Regions from separate parts of the Ruania zhangjianzhongii genome, predicted to be linked through region 4. Evidence: predicted binding sites of a transcription regulator. Region 4 holds the regulator's gene; each other region holds the start of a gene.
What was found. The regulator LexA, encoded in region 4, represses DNA repair genes until DNA is damaged. The targets are predictions, from matches to a motif close to TCGAACANNTGTTCGA.
Positions count from the first base shown of each region.

Region 1: FU260_RS13665 (HNH endonuclease signature motif containing protein) is a predicted target of LexA. The motif match lies at 2,829-2,844, and genes of this name have one in related genera.
Region 2: FU260_RS21975 (HNH endonuclease signature motif containing protein) is a predicted target of LexA. The motif match lies at 2,259-2,274, and genes of this name have one in related genera.
Region 3: FU260_RS06065 (HNH endonuclease signature motif containing protein) is a predicted target of LexA. The motif match lies at 1,898-1,913, and genes of this name have one in related genera.

Region 1 is NZ_CP042828.1:2,931,758-2,936,104, reverse strand. Features, by position in the region: gene FU260_RS13685 (phosphoglycerate kinase) at 1-1,128, shown strand, start outside; gene tpiA (triose-phosphate isomerase) at 1,158-1,955, shown strand; gene secG (preprotein translocase subunit SecG) at 2,043-2,288, shown strand; gene FU260_RS13670 (RNA polymerase-binding protein RbpA) at 2,302-2,649, shown strand; gene FU260_RS13665 (HNH endonuclease signature motif containing protein) at 2,865-4,286, shown strand; gene FU260_RS13660 (PH domain-containing protein) at 4,291-4,347, opposite strand, start outside.
Region 2 is NZ_CP042828.1:4,749,551-4,753,897, forward strand. Features, by position in the region: gene pgi (glucose-6-phosphate isomerase) at 1-968, opposite strand, end outside; gene FU260_RS21970 (SseB family protein) at 1,081-1,920, opposite strand; gene FU260_RS21975 (HNH endonuclease signature motif containing protein) at 2,307-4,118, shown strand; gene FU260_RS21980 (hypothetical protein) at 4,257-4,347, shown strand, end outside.
Region 3 is NZ_CP042828.1:1,314,877-1,319,223, forward strand. Features, by position in the region: gene FU260_RS06060 (ABC transporter ATP-binding protein) at 1-321, shown strand, start outside; gene FU260_RS06065 (HNH endonuclease signature motif containing protein) at 318-1,862, opposite strand; gene FU260_RS06070 (carbohydrate ABC transporter permease) at 2,129-2,956, shown strand; gene FU260_RS06075 (ABC transporter ATP-binding protein) at 3,113-4,078, shown strand; gene FU260_RS06080 (ABC transporter permease) at 4,075-4,347, shown strand, end outside.
Region 4 is NZ_CP042828.1:1,700,995-1,705,341, forward strand. Features, by position in the region: gene FU260_RS07900 (ATP-dependent DNA helicase) at 1-1,318, shown strand, start outside; gene lexA (transcriptional repressor LexA) at 1,296-1,988, opposite strand; gene FU260_RS07910 (LysM peptidoglycan-binding domain-containing protein) at 2,193-2,618, shown strand; gene nrdR (transcriptional regulator NrdR) at 2,781-3,248, shown strand; gene mgrA (L-glyceraldehyde 3-phosphate reductase) at 3,366-4,347, opposite strand, start outside.

The DNA.
Region 1 (4,347 bases), 1.2 Mb from region 4:
CCGCTGGACGGCAGCACGATCACCGACGACGGGCGGATCCGCGCCGCACTGCCCACGCTGCGCCGGCTGGTCGACGCCGGTGCCAAGGTCATCGTCACCGCGCACCTGGGCCGGCCGAAGGGTGCTGTGGACCCGGCCTTCTCCCTGGGCCCGGTGGCCAGCCGGCTCGGCGAGCTGCTCGAGGCGCCGGTGACGTTGGCTCCGGACACCGTCGGCGAGGGGGCCAAGGCGGCCGCCGCAGAGCTGGCCGAGGGGCAGGTCCTGCTGCTGGAGAACATCCGCTTCGATGCGCGCGAGACGTCCAAGAACGATGCCGAGCGGGCCGAGCTGGCCAAGGACCTGGCGGGCCTGGCTGAGGTGTTCGTCTCCGACGGGTTCGGTGTGGTGCACCGCAAGCAGGCCAGCGTCTACGACATCGCCAAGGAGCTGCCGAGCGCCGTCGGCTCGCTGGTGCAGACCGAGGTCGAAGCCCTGCGCCGTGCGACCGTCGACCCCGGTCGCCCATACGTGGTGGTGCTCGGCGGCTCGAAGGTCTCCGACAAGCTCGGAGTGATCGCCAACCTGCTCACCAAGGCCGACCGGCTGCTGATCGGTGGCGGAATGGTGTTCACCTTCCTCGCCGCGCAGGGCTACCGGGTCGGCAGCTCGCTGCTCGAGGAGGACCAGATCGAGGTGGTGAAGGGTTACCTGGACACCGCGGCTGACCGTGGTGTGGAGATCCTCTTGCCCACCGACATCGTGGTGGCCCCGGAGTTCAAGGCCGACTCGCCGGCCACCGTGGTGCCCGCAGCCGATATGCCCGCCGACCAGATCGGTCTGGACATCGGTCCGGACTCGGGTGCCGCGTTCGGTGCGGCGATCCGCGAGGCGAAAACCGTCGTCTGGAACGGCCCGATGGGCGTGTTCGAGTTCGACGCCTTCGCTGACGGCACCAAGGCGGTCGCCGAGGCGATGGTCGACGCGACCGCTGAGGGTGCCTTCACCATCGTCGGCGGCGGCGACTCGGCTGCGGCGGTGCGCACCCTCGGCTTCGACGAGGGCGGTTTCAGCCACATCTCCACCGGCGGCGGTGCCTCTCTGGAGTTCCTCGAGGGCAAGACCCTGCCCGGTATCGACGTTCTGAACTGACGACCCACGGCCCGGAAAGGCAACGATCGATGGCAACCACCCGCACCCCGCTGATGGCGGGGAACTGGAAGATGAACCTCGACCACCACGAGGCGACCCACCTGGTGCAGAAGCTGGCCTGGACCCTCAAGGACGCCAAGCACGACTACTCCTCGGTCGAGGTGGTGGTCTGCCCACCGTTCACCGACCTTCGCTCGGTGCAGACCCTGGTGGACGCCGACAAGCTCGAGATCGGCTACGGCGCGCAGGACGTCTCCGCGCAGGAGAAGGGCGCCTACACCGGTGAGATCTCCGCGACGATGCTGGCCAAGCTCGGCGTGAGCTACGTCGTCGTGGGCCATTCCGAGCGACGTCAGTACCACGGTGAGGACGACACGCTGGTCGGCGCGAAGGCCAAGGCGGCCCTGGCCGCCACGCTCACCCCGATCGTGTGCGTGGGTGAGGGGCTCGAGGTGCGTCAGGCGGGGGAGCAGGTCGCCTACACCCTCGCCCAGGTCGACGGCGCGTACGACGGCATCTCCGCCGAGGACGCTGCCCGTACTGTGATCGCCTACGAACCGGTCTGGGCGATCGGCACTGGTGAGGTGGCGACCCCGGAGGACGCGCAGGAAGTGTGCGCTGCCATCCGCGCCCGGCTCGCGGAGCTGTACTCCACCGAGGTAGCCGAAGCGGTGCGAGTGCTCTACGGCGGCTCGATGAAGTCGGGCAACTGCGCCTCGCTGATGGCGCAGCACGACATCGACGGCGGTCTGATCGGCGGCGCAAGCCTGCAGGCCGAGGAGTTCGCATCGATCGTCCGGTACCAGTCTCACCAGGTGGGGCTCTGACCCGGTGCGCATATCGCGTAGACTCTGTGCGTCCCCCGTGCGCAGATGCCGCGCACGCGCAGTCCAGATGAGGAAGTACGCGCAACCGTGACGATCCTGACCATCGTTCTTGAGGTCCTGCTGGTGCTGACCAGCGCGATGCTGGTGTTGACCATCCTCATGCACAAGGGCAAGGGCGGAGGGCTGTCCGACATGTTCGGTGGCGGCCTGTCCTCCAGCCTCGGCTCCTCCGGGGTGGCGGAGCGGAACCTGAACCGGATCACGGTCGGTTCGGCCATCGTCTGGGGCGTCGTCATCGTGCTGCTCGGTCTCGTGCAGCGCTTCGCATTCTGAAGCAGGGAGCAACATGGCAGGCGGTAGTGCGATCCGAGGATCCCGCGTCGGTGCGGGGCCGATGGGTGAGGCCGAGCGCGGAGAGGCGGCCCCTCGGGTCTGGGTGTCCTACTGGTGTGCCGGCGGCCACGAGACCCGTCCGAGCTTCGCCGAGGAGCAGGGCCTGTCGGTGCCGGAGACCTGGGATTGTCCGCGCTGCGGCCTGCCCGCCGGCCAGGACCGGGAGAACCCGCCGTCGGCGCCGCGGAACGAGCCGTACAAGACCCATCTGGCCTACGTGAAGGAACGGCGCAGCGACGCCGAGGGCGAAGCCCTGCTGGACGAGGCCCTCGCCGCGCTGCGCGCCCGCCGCGGCGGCTGACCGCAGCGCCACTGCACTCGCAGAGCAAGTCCTGGGCGACGGCGGTGCTGCCGTTTGCAGGTGGCGGTTGCCGTGACTAGTGGAGCACCACCGAAGGACCGCAGGACGCTCCCGCGGGAGCGCCCAGCGGGCTCGAACGGCGGCCCCGCCGACCAGAGTGTCACACCCGCTCCCTATCCTGGAACAGTTGTTCGAGGAGAGGGTGAGGGATAGGGATGAATGAGTGGACGGAGTCGCCCACCGAGCCGCCGCGGCCGGTAGCCGAGCTTGCCGATGAGCTGGGATCGCTGGCTGCCGAGATCGCGGCGCACACCGCTCGGTTTCTGCATGTCCTGGCGGAGTTCGATGCCCAGCAGGGGTGGCAGCAGTACGCCGGGATGTGCTCGTCTGCGCACTGGTTGTCGTGGCGCTGCGGCATATCTGCCTCGACCGCACGCGAGCATGTCCGCATCGCGCGCGCCCTGAGCGCGCTGCCGTTGACCGACACGGAGTTCGCTGCGGGCCGGCTGAGCTACTCCAAGGTGCGCGCGATCACGCGGGTAGGCACAGCGGCGAACGAGGACGAGCTGGTCCAGGCGGCCAAGGCGGCCAGCGCTGTCCAGCTGGACCGGCTGTGTGCCGGCATCCGTACCGGGGCTTCGCTGGAAGAGATCAACGCCCAGCATCGTCGCCGCCGACTGAGCTATCGGGTCGACGACGACGGGTCGGTGTGCCTCTCGATCAGAAGCGCACCCGAGGACGGTGCGGTCATCGTGGAGGCACTGCGCCGGGCCCAGGACTATCTGGAGCACACGGAGACGGCGGCGGACCACGCTACGGCGAGTTCGTTGGCGGACGATCTCGCCCACACCGAGCACACACTGCTGGACGCTCTGGTGCTCATTTGTGAGCAGAGTAGCGTCGGTCCGGTCCGCACACCCGAGGCGCTGCCCGCTCCGAAGGGTCCGGGTGACTGTGTCCGGGCCTCACGGCGCAGCGAGACCGTGCTGCACGCGACCCTCAACGATCTGGCCGACGCTGCCGGCAGCGGAATCACGGGGCCACATCTGGAGCTCGGGCCGGCCCTGCACCCCGAGACTGCGAGACGTCTGTCCTGTGACACCGGGGTGGTGCTGCAGCTGCACGAGGACGCTCCCGCGGGAGCGCGGCGCGAGGTCCTGATCAGCGCGAACGGGCGGTCGGGACGCACGATCGACCTCGGGCGCAGGCATCGGCGCCCGAACGCCGCCTTGTTCCGGGCGCTGTGGGACCGTGACCAAGGTTGCGTGTTTCCGGGCTGCGGTCGGCGCCGCTACCTGCACGCTCGCCATCTCCGGCACTGGGCTCTCGGCGGACCGACGACCCTGCAGAACATGGCGTTGCTGTGTGGTCAGCACCACCGTCGGCACCACGAAGGTGGCTTCGAACTCCGCCGGGGCCCGGACGGCACCCTGCACACGTACAGCCCGGATGGCACAGTGGTGGAGCCGGTGCCAGCATCCGCGGCCCGCTCAGCGGCCGAGAGGCCGGCGCTGAGCGGCGTCACCGACCAGCTCACCGCCACCGATGCTCGCCCGTTCGACCTGGGCTACGCCGTCTCCACGCTGTTGATGAACCGACGCGCGCGGCTCGAAGCCGAGGAACGGCGCGCCGCGTGACGGCTCAGGTTCCGGCCGGCTCGTGGCTGGGGAGGTCCTCGCGCTCGAGGAACGGGGTGAG
Region 2 (4,347 bases), 2.0 Mb from region 4:
TGCGGGGTGGTGCGGAAGTGCTCGTCGACGGCGTGGAAGCCGGCCAGGAACTCCGCGAACCGCTCCGGGCCGATCGCGATCGCCAGCGACGTGCCGATCACCGAGTCCACCGAGTACCGGCCGCCGACCCAGTCCCAGAACCCGAAGGCGTTCGCCGGGTCGATACCGAAGTCGGCCACCTTGTCCAGCGCGGTGGAGACAGCCACGAAATGCTTCGACACCGCAGCGCTACGAGCCTCGCCTCCCTCGCCGAGGGCGTGTGCGGCGGCCAGTTTCTCCCACAGCCACTCCCGGGCCAGGCGGGCGTTGGTGAGCGTCTCGAGGGTGCCGAACGTCTTCGAGGCAACGATGAACAGCGTGGTCTCGGGGTCGAGGTCCCGGGTGGTTTCGGCTACGTCCGTGGGGTCGATATTGGAGATGAACCGCACCTCCAGGTGATCGGCCACGTAAGGGCGGAGCGCCTCGTAGGCCATCACCGGGCCGAGGTCGGAGCCGCCAATGCCGATATTCACCACGGTGCGCACCGGCTTCCCGGTGACCCCGGTCCACTCCCCGCTGCGGACCTTCTCGGCGAACCCGTACATCTTGTCCAGCTCAGCGTGCACGTCCGCGTCCACGTCCTGGCCGTCCACGTGCAGCGGGGGCGTGGCGCCCGCCGGGCGCCGCAGGGCGGTATGCAGCACGGCGCGGTCCTCGGTCGCGTTGATGTGCGCGCCGGAGAACATCTCCTCGATCCGGCCGGCGAGACCTACCTCGTCGGCAAGCTGGAGCAGTAGCTCGACGGTGCGGTCGGAGATGAGGTTCTTGGACAGGTCCACATGCAGGTCGGCGGCGCGGAAGCTGTACCGCTGCGCACGGTCGGGCTCGGCAGCGAACCAGCCGCGCAGATCCGGGGTGAGCGAGTCCTGGTGGGCATGCAGGCCGGCCCAGGCGCGGGTACCGGCGGCGTCGATCGGGGCGGTGGTCACTACAGCTCCTCTGGCGGGCGACGGGTCTGGTCATACCGTACGCGGATCATGGCCTCCGCGCGGCGCCCACGATCGCGACGAGACCGCGGCTCGCGAACGCGGTCGGGTCGGATCAGCGGCCCCGGAAGCTCCAGCGGGAGCGCTTCTTCGAGGCGGGCTCACCGCCGTCGAGGACCTTGGTGATCCACTCGGGAGTCGCGGCGAAGGACGACGGGTACTGCGGGTCCAGGATCAGGACGTCGAACTGCTCACCGACCATCCGCAGCAGATCTGCGCCGGTGCGCTCGGTCACCTGGACGGCCTTGCCGGCGTACAGCGTCTCGACCCGGGAGGAGTCGGTGAAGGCGAGCCCGATGCGCTCACCCCGACCGTTGACGATGCTGGTCGGCGTGCTGCCGTCGCCCTGCGGATCGAGGACGACGAACAGCTTGTCGGCTGCGACCTGCCGCACGACTGCGGCGTAGTTCTGGTCGCTCTTGTCCGCCGCGTAGGCATCGGCCGCCGCCTCTACCTGGGGGGCGAGAACGATCGGCCCGCTGCCCACCGCCGTCTGCGCCTGCGGTACCCACTTCTTGAAGAATGGCAGGTTGGGCAGCGGGGTCCAGGGGCCCGGGTGGTCGAGGACGATCCCGGCGACGCCCTGCTCGACGAAGGATCCGAGCCAGTCCAGCGCCTGCGGCATCGGCACGGCCAGGACGGTGCCGTCCTCGCCCGCGACGGCGCCCGCCCGTTCACGCGTGCTGTAGACGCCGATCAGTCGGCCGACGCCATCGATGTCGAAGCCGCTCGGCCGGGGATCCTCCTTCGTGCCGCGGTTCACGACGTGCCACAACCCGAGCTGGGCGGCAGATTCCCAGACCGCCATCTCGGTCGTGGTGTCTCCTGGGGATGCCGCCAGCGCTGCTTTGCGCCGATCGAGCTCATGGACGAGTGCGGGTGCGTTCTCGATCATCGCTCCATCATGGCTGGACGGCCCGACTCGCGGTCAAGGTTGCCACAGTGTGGTCGACGATCGCGGACAGCCGCCCTCGGGCCGGAGGCTGCCTCGCTGGCGGAGGGGCATCGTCACATTCCGCCGCCGAGCAGCGCGAGCGCACCGTACGTGTGGCCGCCCCAGATGGCCCGAGGTGCGCTCCTTGCGGCATGGCAGGCAGCGCTCGCCACTATCACGCGCCACCGACATTCTGCGTACTAGACCCCCATACTTATGGAAATCTGTGGATAACACTCCCTTATCCACATTTCGATAACAATTGCATGTCGAGGCTTTCCTTACTAGGTGACCTCTCGTAGAATCTATGTACGAGCACACGACTACACCGGGAGAGGTGAACAGCAATGACAGGTTCCACCATCGGCGCGGACCTCTCGCTGGACGCCTCGCTCGGCGATCTTCTGGGCGCCGACCTTCCGACCAAGATCGCGGCACTAGAAGCGCTTTGTGGTGCGGTTTCCACTGGCGATATCCAGGACGAACGCGATGAGCACACCGGGACCGAGCTGGGTGAGGCGAGTGTGCGAGTACACCGGGCGTGCTCCAGGCTGACCGGCAAGCGTTACCAGTGGCTAGCGGTCGAGGAGACCGATGGATTATGGAGTACCTCAACATTTCGGCCGCGCACTTTTGCGTCGTATATCGCACACACGCACGGCATGTCTTACGGCAATGCGCGCCAGACCGTGCGACTGGCCCGTCAACTGCGGGATGAGATCCCGCAGTTCGGGGCCGCGCTGCGCGCCGGAGAGGTCGGACCGGACCAGGTGCACGCGTTCGCTGCCACCGCACTGACCTCAGCCGCTCGGGTCGCCGCCCTGGACGAGCAGGTCGAGTTGGAGGATCAACAGGGTCCGATTGCCGACGGCGAGGGTGCACCGGGATCAGCCGAGTCACCCGGGCAGGACCAGTCCGGGGACGGTGTGGACTCCCCTGCCGGGGTGCAGACACAGTCGGTGACCGTCGAGAGGTTCCTGCTCGAGCAGACCCGGCAGATGCGACCCGATCAGGTGCGTCGGTTGGGGAAGCATTTCGCTCAGGTGGCTGACCCCGAGGCCGATGACCGCGGTTACCGCCAAGCCAAAGAACGCGAGTACGTCGAACTGGTCCGCACCCTGGACGGCTGGCACCTGTCCGGCTTCCTCACTGAAGAGAACGGTCGGCTGGTCCGCACCGCCATGGATGCCGTGATGACCCCGCCCGCGCCCGATGACCAGCGCACCGCCGACCAGCGCCGCGCACAAGCTCTCGCCGACCTCGCCCACCTCGTCCTCGACCAAGGCCTGGCCGGCACCCACGCCTCCGTCCGCCCCCACCTCGGCGTCCTCATCAGCCCCACGAAGTTCCAGCGTCTTCTGCGCGAGGCCGGCGCCTCTCGCAACGGGCGGCGCACTGCACCTGCGGACCCGGACACCTCGCCGCCCAGCCGGACCAAGCATTCGGCCGAGGAGCCGGGGCCAGATCCGGCGCCAGGGCCGGAGCCGCGACCGGCACCAGGGCCAGGACCGGCGCCAGCACCGGAGCCAGATTCCGAACCTCGCCGACCAGCTGACCCGGATTGTGATTCAGCCGCAGACGCAGCCGAACCCGAAACCGAAGGCCGATCCACCCGGCACGAGCCGGTGCCACCACGGCATCGGACCAGGGCCGGCGACTGGGACCCGGCCGCGCTGGCAGAGCTGACAACGATCGACTGGAAGGCCCGGCTCAACGAGCCCCCGCCGATGTTCGACGACGGCACCGGCCCGGTTCCACCAGGGCTACTGCGCCGGCTGGCCAGCTGCGGGGACGTCTATCGCGTGCTCTTCTCACCGGAGAGCGAGGTGATCAACCAAGGGCGCACCCACCGGGTCTTCACCCCGGCGCAACGTCGAGGCCTGATCGCCCGCGATCGCGGCTGCACCTGGCCCGGCTGCACGGCACCACCCTCAATCTGCGAATCACACCATGCCCGCGTGCACTGGTCCGACGGCGGACCGACCGATCTGACCAACGGCGCGCTGCTCTGCTACCACCATCACACCGTGGTCGACGCCCGGTCGATCAGCATGACCCGGCAGGACGGCGTCTGGATCTTCACCCGGCCGGACGGCACCCTGATCAACACCGACCGGCACGAGAGCGCTGGGCCCGACGCCTGGTCGCTGGCGACCTAAACCCCGCCCGCTGCCGCCGGCTCCATCACAGCCCGCTCCCGGCTCCGGATCCCCCACCACAGCCGGCCGAAGGCTACGCAGCCGCCGCCGGCTCGTGTGCGTCGACGCACTGAGCACACCCCGTTAGTCTCACTGACGATGGATATCGTCACGTTCCGCCGCCGGGTGCTGGAGATCCAGGCCGAGCTTGGAGCGCTGGACCCCACCGAGCCGGGGGCGGCCGACCGAG
Region 3 (4,347 bases), 390 kb from region 4:
ATCGCCCACCAACTCGAGGTGCTCGAGCTGGTCCAGCGGCTGCGCACTGCGGGTCGCACCGTGGTGGCGGTGCTGCACGACATCAACCAGGCAGCCCGCTACGGCAGCCACCTGATCGCGATGAGCGAGGGACGGATCGTGGCCCACGGCTCGCCGCACCAGGTGGTGACGGCCGAGCGGATCGAGGAGGTCTTCGGGCTCCGTTGCCGGGTGATCGCGGACCCGGACACCGGGGACCCGGTGATCCTGCCCCGGTCGGTCGCGACGCCTGCGGCGGAGCGGACGCTCCGCGCAGCCGGCCTGCATGTACCTCGCCGTTAGCCGGTGTCTGGCCAATCTCGGTGCTTGGCTGGTGGGTCGAGGTTGGTGTTGATGGTGGTGCCGTCGGGGCGGGTGAAGATCCATACGCCGTCGTGCCGGGTCATGGTGATGGTGCGGGCGTCGACGACGGTGTGATGGTGGTAGCACAGGAGTGCGCCGTTGGCGGTGTTGGTGGGTCCGCCGTCGGCCCAGTGGATGCGGGCGTGGTGTGATTCGCAGATCGCCGGTGGCGCGGTGCAGCCGGGCCACGTGCAGCCTTGGTCGCGTGCGATGAGCGCGCGTCGTTGTGCTGGGGTGAACAGCCGGCGGGATCGGCCGAGGTTGATGACTTCGCCTTCGGGGGAGAACAGGACGCGGTAGAGGTCTCCGCAGGTGGCGAGTCGGCGGAGGAGTGCTGGTGGGACGGGCCCGGTGCCGTCGTCGAACGTCGGTGGTTGGTTGTTGAGCTGGGTCGCCCAGTCGATACCGATCAGGTCGCGTAGTGGGATGGTGTCCCAGCGGCTGCTGCCGGGGGTGGGAGTGGAGCAGGGGGTTTGTTCTGTCGGCGCGGTGGTGCCTTCGCGTGCTTCGCGCAGGAGTCGGTCGAGGTCGGTGGGGTTGATCAGGACGCCGAGGTGGGGTCGGACGGAGGCGTGGGTTCCGGCTAGGCCTTGGTCGAGGACGAGGTGGGCGAGGTCGGCGAGGGCTTGTGCGCGGCGCTGATCGGCGGTGCGCTGATCGTCGGGCGCGGGTGGGGTGATCACGGCGTCCATGGCGGCGCGCACCAGGCGTCCGTTCTCCTCGGTGAGAAAGCCGGACAGGTGCCACCCGTCCAGGGTGCGGACCAGCTCGACGTATTCGCGTTCTTTGGCTTGGCGGTAGCCGCGCTCATCGGCCTCGGGGTCAGCGACCTGAGCGAAGTGCTTACCCAACCGGCGGATCTGGTCCACCCGCATGTCCTGGGCCTGCGCGAGGAGAAAGTCCTCCACCGTCTGAGCAGTGTCATCGGTGGCTGCCTCCTCGAAATCCGATTCCCCTGCCTCCGCACCCTCCGCGGCCGAGGCGTCGGTGGTGATGGGTTCGGCTAGTGCTGCGATGCGGGTGGGTGAGGTCAGGGCGGTGGTTGCTAGGGCGTCGATCTGGTCGGGGCCGATCTGTCCGGCTCGTAGGGCGGCGCCGAAGCGGGGGATGTCATCGCGCAGTTGGCGGGCCAGGCGCACGCTGCGGCGGGCGTTGGCGTAGGAGATGCCATGGGTGTGGGCAACGTGGGAGGCGTAGGTGCGGGGGTGGAACGCGGTGGTGGCCCACCGCCCGTCTGCTTCTTCCACGGTCAGCCATTGGTAGCGCTTGCCGGTCAGCCGGGTGCACAGGCGGTGCACTCGCACGCTCGCGATGCCGAGTTCGGGTCCGGTGTGCAGGTCACGCTCGTCCTGGAGGTCGGCGCTGGTGATCGCACCACCGAGGGCTTCCAGGGCCGCGAGGCGGGTGGGTAGATCGGCCTCGAGGAGCTCGCCCAGGGGTGTGCCATGCAGGACCTCGGCACTGATCGTGGAGTCGCTCACCACTGCTCACCTCCCGTCGATTCTATGACCTGTGCTCGTACATCCATTCTACGAGAGAGTGGGTGTCATGTGGGGTGAACACGCGTGCGTGTTGAATCTGTGGACCGTCCACCACTTATCCACAAAATCGTGGTGATGATGCCCTTCCGCCCGCAGAATGTCGGTGCTACGTGGTATGCGCCCATCCACCCGCAAACGTTCTCTTATGTGGCAGATTTGACGTGCTCCAGCCGACCACCCCGCGCCCGCAGCCAGGTGGTCGCCGCATGCGGCAGGTGCGCGCCGCGGCCAAGCACACGATGCTGATCGTGCTGTGCGCTGTGATGATCTACCCGCTGATCTGGTTGGTGGTCTCCAGCTTCAAGCCGAACAGCGAGATCTTTCGCGACCTGAGCATCTTCACCACCGATCTGACCGCAGAGAACTACGCGAACGGCTGGAACGATCTGCAGCACCCGTTCAGCGTGTTCCTCATCAACTCCTCGATCATCGCGCTCGGCTCGATCGTGGGGAATCTCGTCTCCTGCTCACTGGCCGCCTATGCATTCGCCCGGCTGCGCTTTCGCGGCAAGAACCTGTTCTTTGCGCTGATGCTCGGCTCGATCATGCTGCCCTTCCAGGTGCTGCTGGTGCCGCAGTTCCTCATCTACAAAGAACTCGGCTGGCTGAACACGTTCCTGCCGTTGATCGCGCCGAAGTTCCTGGCCACCGAGGCGTTCTTCCTGTTCCTCATGGTCCAGTTCATCCGCAGTCTGCCCAAGGAGATCTTCGAGGCGGCCCGGATCGACGGCGCCGGTCACTTCCGCTGCTACGTCCAGATCGTGCTCCCGCTGGTGGTCCCGGCGCTGGCCACGACGGCGATCTTCACCTTCATCTGGACCTGGGGCGACTTCTTCGGCCCACTGGTCTACCTCCGGTTGCCGGAGACCTGGCCGGTCTCGGTAGCGCTGACGGGGTTCCTCGATGCCCAGACCAGTTCCTCCTACGGCTCGATGTTCGCCACGAGTGTGGTCTCCCTGCCGCCGAAGTTCCTGGTGTTCCTGTTCGGTCAGCGGTTCCTGATCAAAGGCGTCACCACCACCGGGTTGAAGTAGGCGCCGGGGCGATCAGCACATGCCGGGCACCGTCGCTGCCCTGGTCGAAGTTCTCCAGCGAACCCGCGGCCCCGCCTGTGGCGCATCCCGCACCGTCGCACATAGGGTCGATGACGACTCAAGTCCGGCGATTCGTGACGATCGGGAAAGTTGCTCATGCCTCAACTCGAGTTCGACCACCTCACCAAGTCCTACGGTTCGCTCAAGGCCCTGGATGACCTCGCCTTCAGCGTGCAGGCCGGCGAGATCTTCGGCTTCGTCGGCTCGAACGGGGCCGGCAAGACGACGGCGATGCGGATCGCACTCGGCGTGCTCGCCGCCGACTCGGGGCAGGTGCGCTGGCAGGACCGCCCGCTGGACCTCACGATGCGTCGCCGGGTCGGGTACATGCCCGAAGAGCGCGGTCTCTATCCCAAGATGAAGGTCGGCGACCAGCTCGTCTATCTGGCCCGGCTCCATGGCATGTCACCCGATCAGGCGACCACCTCGATGCAGCGGTGGACCGAGCGGCTCGGGGTCGGGTCCCGCCGGGACGACGACGTCGAGGCGCTCTCCCTGGGCAACCAGCAGCGGGTCCAGCTTGCCGCAGCGCTGGTGCACGACCCGGAGATTCTCGTGCTCGACGAGCCGTTCTCCGGCCTGGACCCAGTGGCGGTCGAGGTGATGAGCGCCGTCCTTCAGGAGCGGGCGGCGGACGGCGTGCCGGTGATCTTCTCCTCCCACCAGCTCGAGCTCGTCGAGAGGCTGTGCGACCGCGTCGGGATCATCCGCGCCGGCAGACTGGTCGCCGTCGGTACGCGCGAGAAGCTGCGCCGCACCGAGAACGTGCGCTGGCGGGCGGTCGTGGACGGTGCCCCGACCGGCTGGGTGAACGAGGTGCCGGGCGCCACGGTCATCAGCGACGACGGCCGCGAGGTGATCGTCCAGCTCACCGGAGGCCAGCCGGGAGTGGAGCAGCCGCTGTTGCGGGCGGCGGTCGCCGCGGGCGAGCTGCGCGAGTTCAGCCAGGTGCGGCCTACCCTCACCGAGCTCTTCCGAGACGTGGTCAGCGATACCGACGAGAGCGCAGGCGACGATGAGCCCCCCGAGCCAGGTCGCCCCGACGGGAAGGAGGCGGCGTGAGCCGGCCGCAGGAGCCAGCCCCCGCCACGGGCGCGCTGACCACGATCGCACTGGTGGCCAGGCGGGAGTTCCGGGCCCGCTTCCTCACCAAGTCCAACCTCATCTCGCTCGCGGTGATGGTGGTGGTGATCGTCGCCGGTGTCCTGGTGGCGAACTACTTCGTCAACCAGGACGACGGCAGCGCCGACTACACCGTCGGCGTCGCCGCCGAGGTCGAGGACCTGGGGACTCAGCTCGAGGCCGAGGGTGCGGCAGCCGGCAGCACCATC
Region 4 (4,347 bases):
CGCCGCCGGAAACCCCAAAGTGCTGCCCGAGCACGAGATCCTCGTGGTGGACGAGGCGCACGAACTACCCGATCGGGTCACCGCGCAGGCCACTGTGGAGCTGTCCGCGGCCGTGGTCGAACGCACCGCCCGCACTGCGCGCCGGCATGCCGGACTCCCGCTGAGCACCCTCGAGGAGGCCGCTGACGCGCTCCGGCCGCTGCTGATGGCGGTTCCGGAGGGCAGGCTCCGGTCCGGGCTACCGGCCGAGCTTGCTCCGATCGTGCGCAGCATCGCCGAAGGCACCCGGGAAGGGATGACCGCGATGCGCCAGCAGTCCTCTGCAGCCGGTGAGGCCGGGGCGAAGTCGATGGCGCACAGCGCACTGCTCGCCCTGTTCGAGGTGGCCGATCGGCTGCTCTCGGACCGGATCGCCGACCATGTGGACGTGCTCTGGTGCGAACGCGGCCGGCGGCCGGGGGAGGCCTCGCGGCTGATGCTCGCCCCGCTGAACGTGGCCGGCCCGATCGCGGGCGAGCTGCTCAGCGGACGCTCGGCCGTGCTCACCTCGGCTACGCTTGCCCTCGGTGGCACGTTCGAGGCCACCGCGCGCTCCTTGGGACTGGCCGACGGCGGCTACCGCAGCGAACTGGTCACCTCACCGTTCGACTATGGCCGGCAGGGCATCCTGTACGTGGCCTCCTCGCTCGCCGCGCCGGGACGGGACGGGACCGACGAGAAGATGCTCGCCGAGATCGCCGAGCTGATCACTGCCTCCGACGGCGGGGCGCTCGGGCTGTTCTCGTCTCGCCGGGGTGCCGAGGCGGCCGCCGAAGCGCTTCGCGAGCAGGTGGACACCCCGATCCTGCTGCAGGGCGAGGACGTGTTGCCCACGCTGGTCCGCGAGTTCGCCGCCGACCCGCGCGCCAGCCTGTTCGGCACCCTCTCGCTCTGGCAGGGCGTGGACGTGCCCGGGCTGAGCTGCCGTCTGGTGTTCATCGACCGGATCCCGTTCCCGCGCCCGGACGACCCGGTGAAGGCGGCCCGCACGGAGGCGATCGGGCGGGCTGGTGGCAACGGGTTCATGGCCGTCTCTGCCACTCATGCGGCCCTGCTGCTCGCCCAGGGTGCCGGTCGGCTGATTCGGTCGGTGACCGACCGGGGGGTGGTCGCAGTGCTCGACCCGCGGCTGCGCACCGCTCGGTACGGTTCCTACCTGGCGGCCAGCTTGCCTCCGCTGTGGCCGACCACCAATGCTGAGGTAGTCCGTGGTGCCCTGCGCCGGCTGGCCGCGGAGGCGGTGGCCGAGAGCGAGCCTAGAGTGAGCGGAGCACGCTGACCACGCGTCCGAGGATCTGTGCGTCGCTGCCGTCGATCGGGGCGTAGTTCTCGTTCGCCGGCAACAGCCACAGTGCGCTGTCGGTCTTCTTCAGCGACTTGACCGTGGCCTCACCGTCGATCATCGCCGCCACGATCTCGCCGTTCTCCGCGACGGCCTGGCTGCGCACCACGACCCAGTCGCCGTCGCAGATCGCGGCGTCGATCATCGAGTCACCGACCACCTTGAGCAGGAACAGCTCACCCTCGCCCACCAGCTGGCGGGGGAGCGGGAAGACATCCTCGACCGCCTGATCGGCCAGGATCGGGCCACCGGCGGCGATTCGCCCGACCACCGGCACATAGGCGGCGTGGCTGGTGTCCTGCTCGCCGTCATGGGTGGTGAACGTGGCGGCGTCACCGCGTACCTTGCGGGAGTCGTCGGAAACGATCTCGATGGCCCGGGTGGAGAGTGCATCGCGGCGAAGGAATCCCTTCTGCTCCAGCAGCTCCAGCTGGTACTTCACCGAGGACGGGCTGGCCAGGCCGACGGCGGTGGCGATCTCCCGCATCGTCGGTGGGTACCCCTTGGCCTCCAGGCTGGCGCGGATCGAGTCCATGATCCGTCGCTGCCGGGGGCTCAGGCTGGCTGGGTCCGGGCGGTCGCTCGGGTCCTGTTGTGCGCGGGCCATGGTGTCCTCCTGTTCCGCATCGCCTGGAAATCCGCCGATGTCGGTGGTCGATGATCTGCTCGGTCTGTGGCGTTCTCCACGATAGGCGCCACCACCCGAAAGACCAAACATGTGTTCGACTGGCGTGTCGAACGAACAGATGTGCTACTGTCAGTACAGACGTTCGACGGACGGGTGTTCGACGAGTTTGAGGAGACGAGAACGATGAGCGCACTGGCCTTCCCCACAGCGCCCCTGACCGTGCCCTCCCGCAGGCGGCACCTGAGGGCCGTCCCTGATCTGCCGGCCGCACCTCTGCCTGTGGCGGAGACGGAGTCTCGCCCGGCCGACACGAGTGCCGCCCTGCGACTGACCGTCCGTGGCCGTGTCGTGCTGGTGGCCCTGGCGTTCGCAGTTGCCGCCGCTGTCGGGGTGGGTGCCGGCCTGGCGTTCCCGGAGGCGGAGCCGATGCCCGAGCAGGTGCAGAGCGTGACCGTCGGCCCCGGCGAGAGTCTCTGGACCATCGCTGCGGACGTCGCGGCCGATGGGCAGGACGTGCGCGTGGTGATCGACCAGATCATGGCGCTGAATAACCTGTCCGCCTCGACAGTGCACGCCGGCGCAGAGCTGACCGTTCCTTCGGGGGAGTGACCTGATCGACCCGCCCGGCTGCCGCGGCCGGTCCAGGCCGGTCGATGGCACTTGCGCGAGTGGCCCTCGGATGTCTAAGTTGGGTACATCTAGTAGTTACATGGATGTGATTGACCAACATGTGGTGCTTTCGCACGACGCCGGAGGGAAGGGAACCGCTAGGTGCACTGCCCGTTCTGCCGGCATGGCGACTCCCGGGTCGTGGATTCTCGCACGGCTGAGGATGGCGCGTCCATCCGTCGTCGCCGACAGTGTCCGGAGTGCGGCCGCCGCTTCACCACAGTGGAGACCACCAGCCTGACGGTGATGAAGCGATCGGGTGCCGTCGAGCCGTTCAGCCGGGACAAGGTGATTGCCGGCGTGCGCAAGGCATGCCAGGGCCGCCCGGTCTCCGAGGACGATCTGGCGCTGCTCGCCCAGCAGGTCGAAGAAGTGGTCCGTGCCACCGGTGTGGCCGAGATGGACGCGCACGAGGTGGGGCTGACCATCCTGGGCCCGCTGCGCGAGTTGGACGAGATCGCGTATCTGCGGTTCGCGAGCGTGTACCAGGGCTTCTCGTCCCTGGAGGATTTCGAAGCGGCGATCACGGCTCTGCGCGACGAGCGCAGCGCAGCCGAGCCGCTCGAGTAATAGACGGCCGCCGGTGGCCCGGGAGGGGAAGCCCGGACCACCGGCGGCGAACCACTGTTCGTGGGATCGGCCCGCTATCAGTGGGATCGGCCCACTTTCAGCGGGGTCGGAGAGTGCTCAGCGGTCGCTGGAGCGCGGCGCCCAGAGGTTCACTCCACCGTCCCGGGCGTAGCGGTCGATCTCGGTCAGCTCAGCCTCGGTGAACTCCAGGTTGTCCAGCGCACCGAGGGTGTCATCCAGCTGACGCACGCTCGAGGCACCCACCAGCGCGGTGGTGACCCGGGGATCGCGCAGCACCCACGCCACCGCCATCTGGGCCAGCGTCTGGCCGCGACCGGCGGCGATCTCGTTCAGCGACCGTACCCGGGCCAGGTTCTCCTCGCTCAGGTACTCCTCCCGCAGCGGGCCACCCTTCGCACGGCGGGAGTCGGCCGGAACGCCATCCAGGTACTTGCCGGTGAGCATCCCCTGCGCGAGCGGGGAGAACACCACGGCACCCATGCCGGCATCGCCGAGCACGTCCAGCAGCGACTCGCCGGTGCCGGCCTGGTCGGGGTCCTCGATCCACCGGTTCAGCATCGAGTAGGACGGCTGGTGTACCAGCAGGTCGAGCCCGAGGTCCGCGGCCACCGCCAGGGCCTCCCGGGTGCGCTTGGCGTTGTAGGAGGAGATGCCCGCGTACAGGGCGCGGCCGGAGTCCACTGCCGTCTTCAGCGCCCCGAGGGTCTCGGTCAGCGGGGTGTCCGGGTTGTACCGGTGGCTGTAGAAGATGTCCACATAGTCCAGGCCCATCCGGCGCAGGGAGGCATCCAGCGAGGAGAGCAGATACTTGCGCGAGCTGCCGTCGCCGTAAGGCCCGGGGTGCATCGGGTAGCCGGCCTTGGTGGTGATCACCAGCTCGTCCCGCAGCGCGGCCAGGTCGGCGCGCAGCATCCGGCCGAAGTTCTCCTCCGCGCTGCCCGGCGGCGGTCCGTAGTTGTTCGCCAGGTCGATCTGGGTGATCCCGCGGTCGAAGGCGTGGTAGACGATCTCCCGCTGGGTCTGCAGTGGGTCGGTATCCCCGAAGTTCTGCCACAGCCCGAGGGAGACTAGCGGCAGC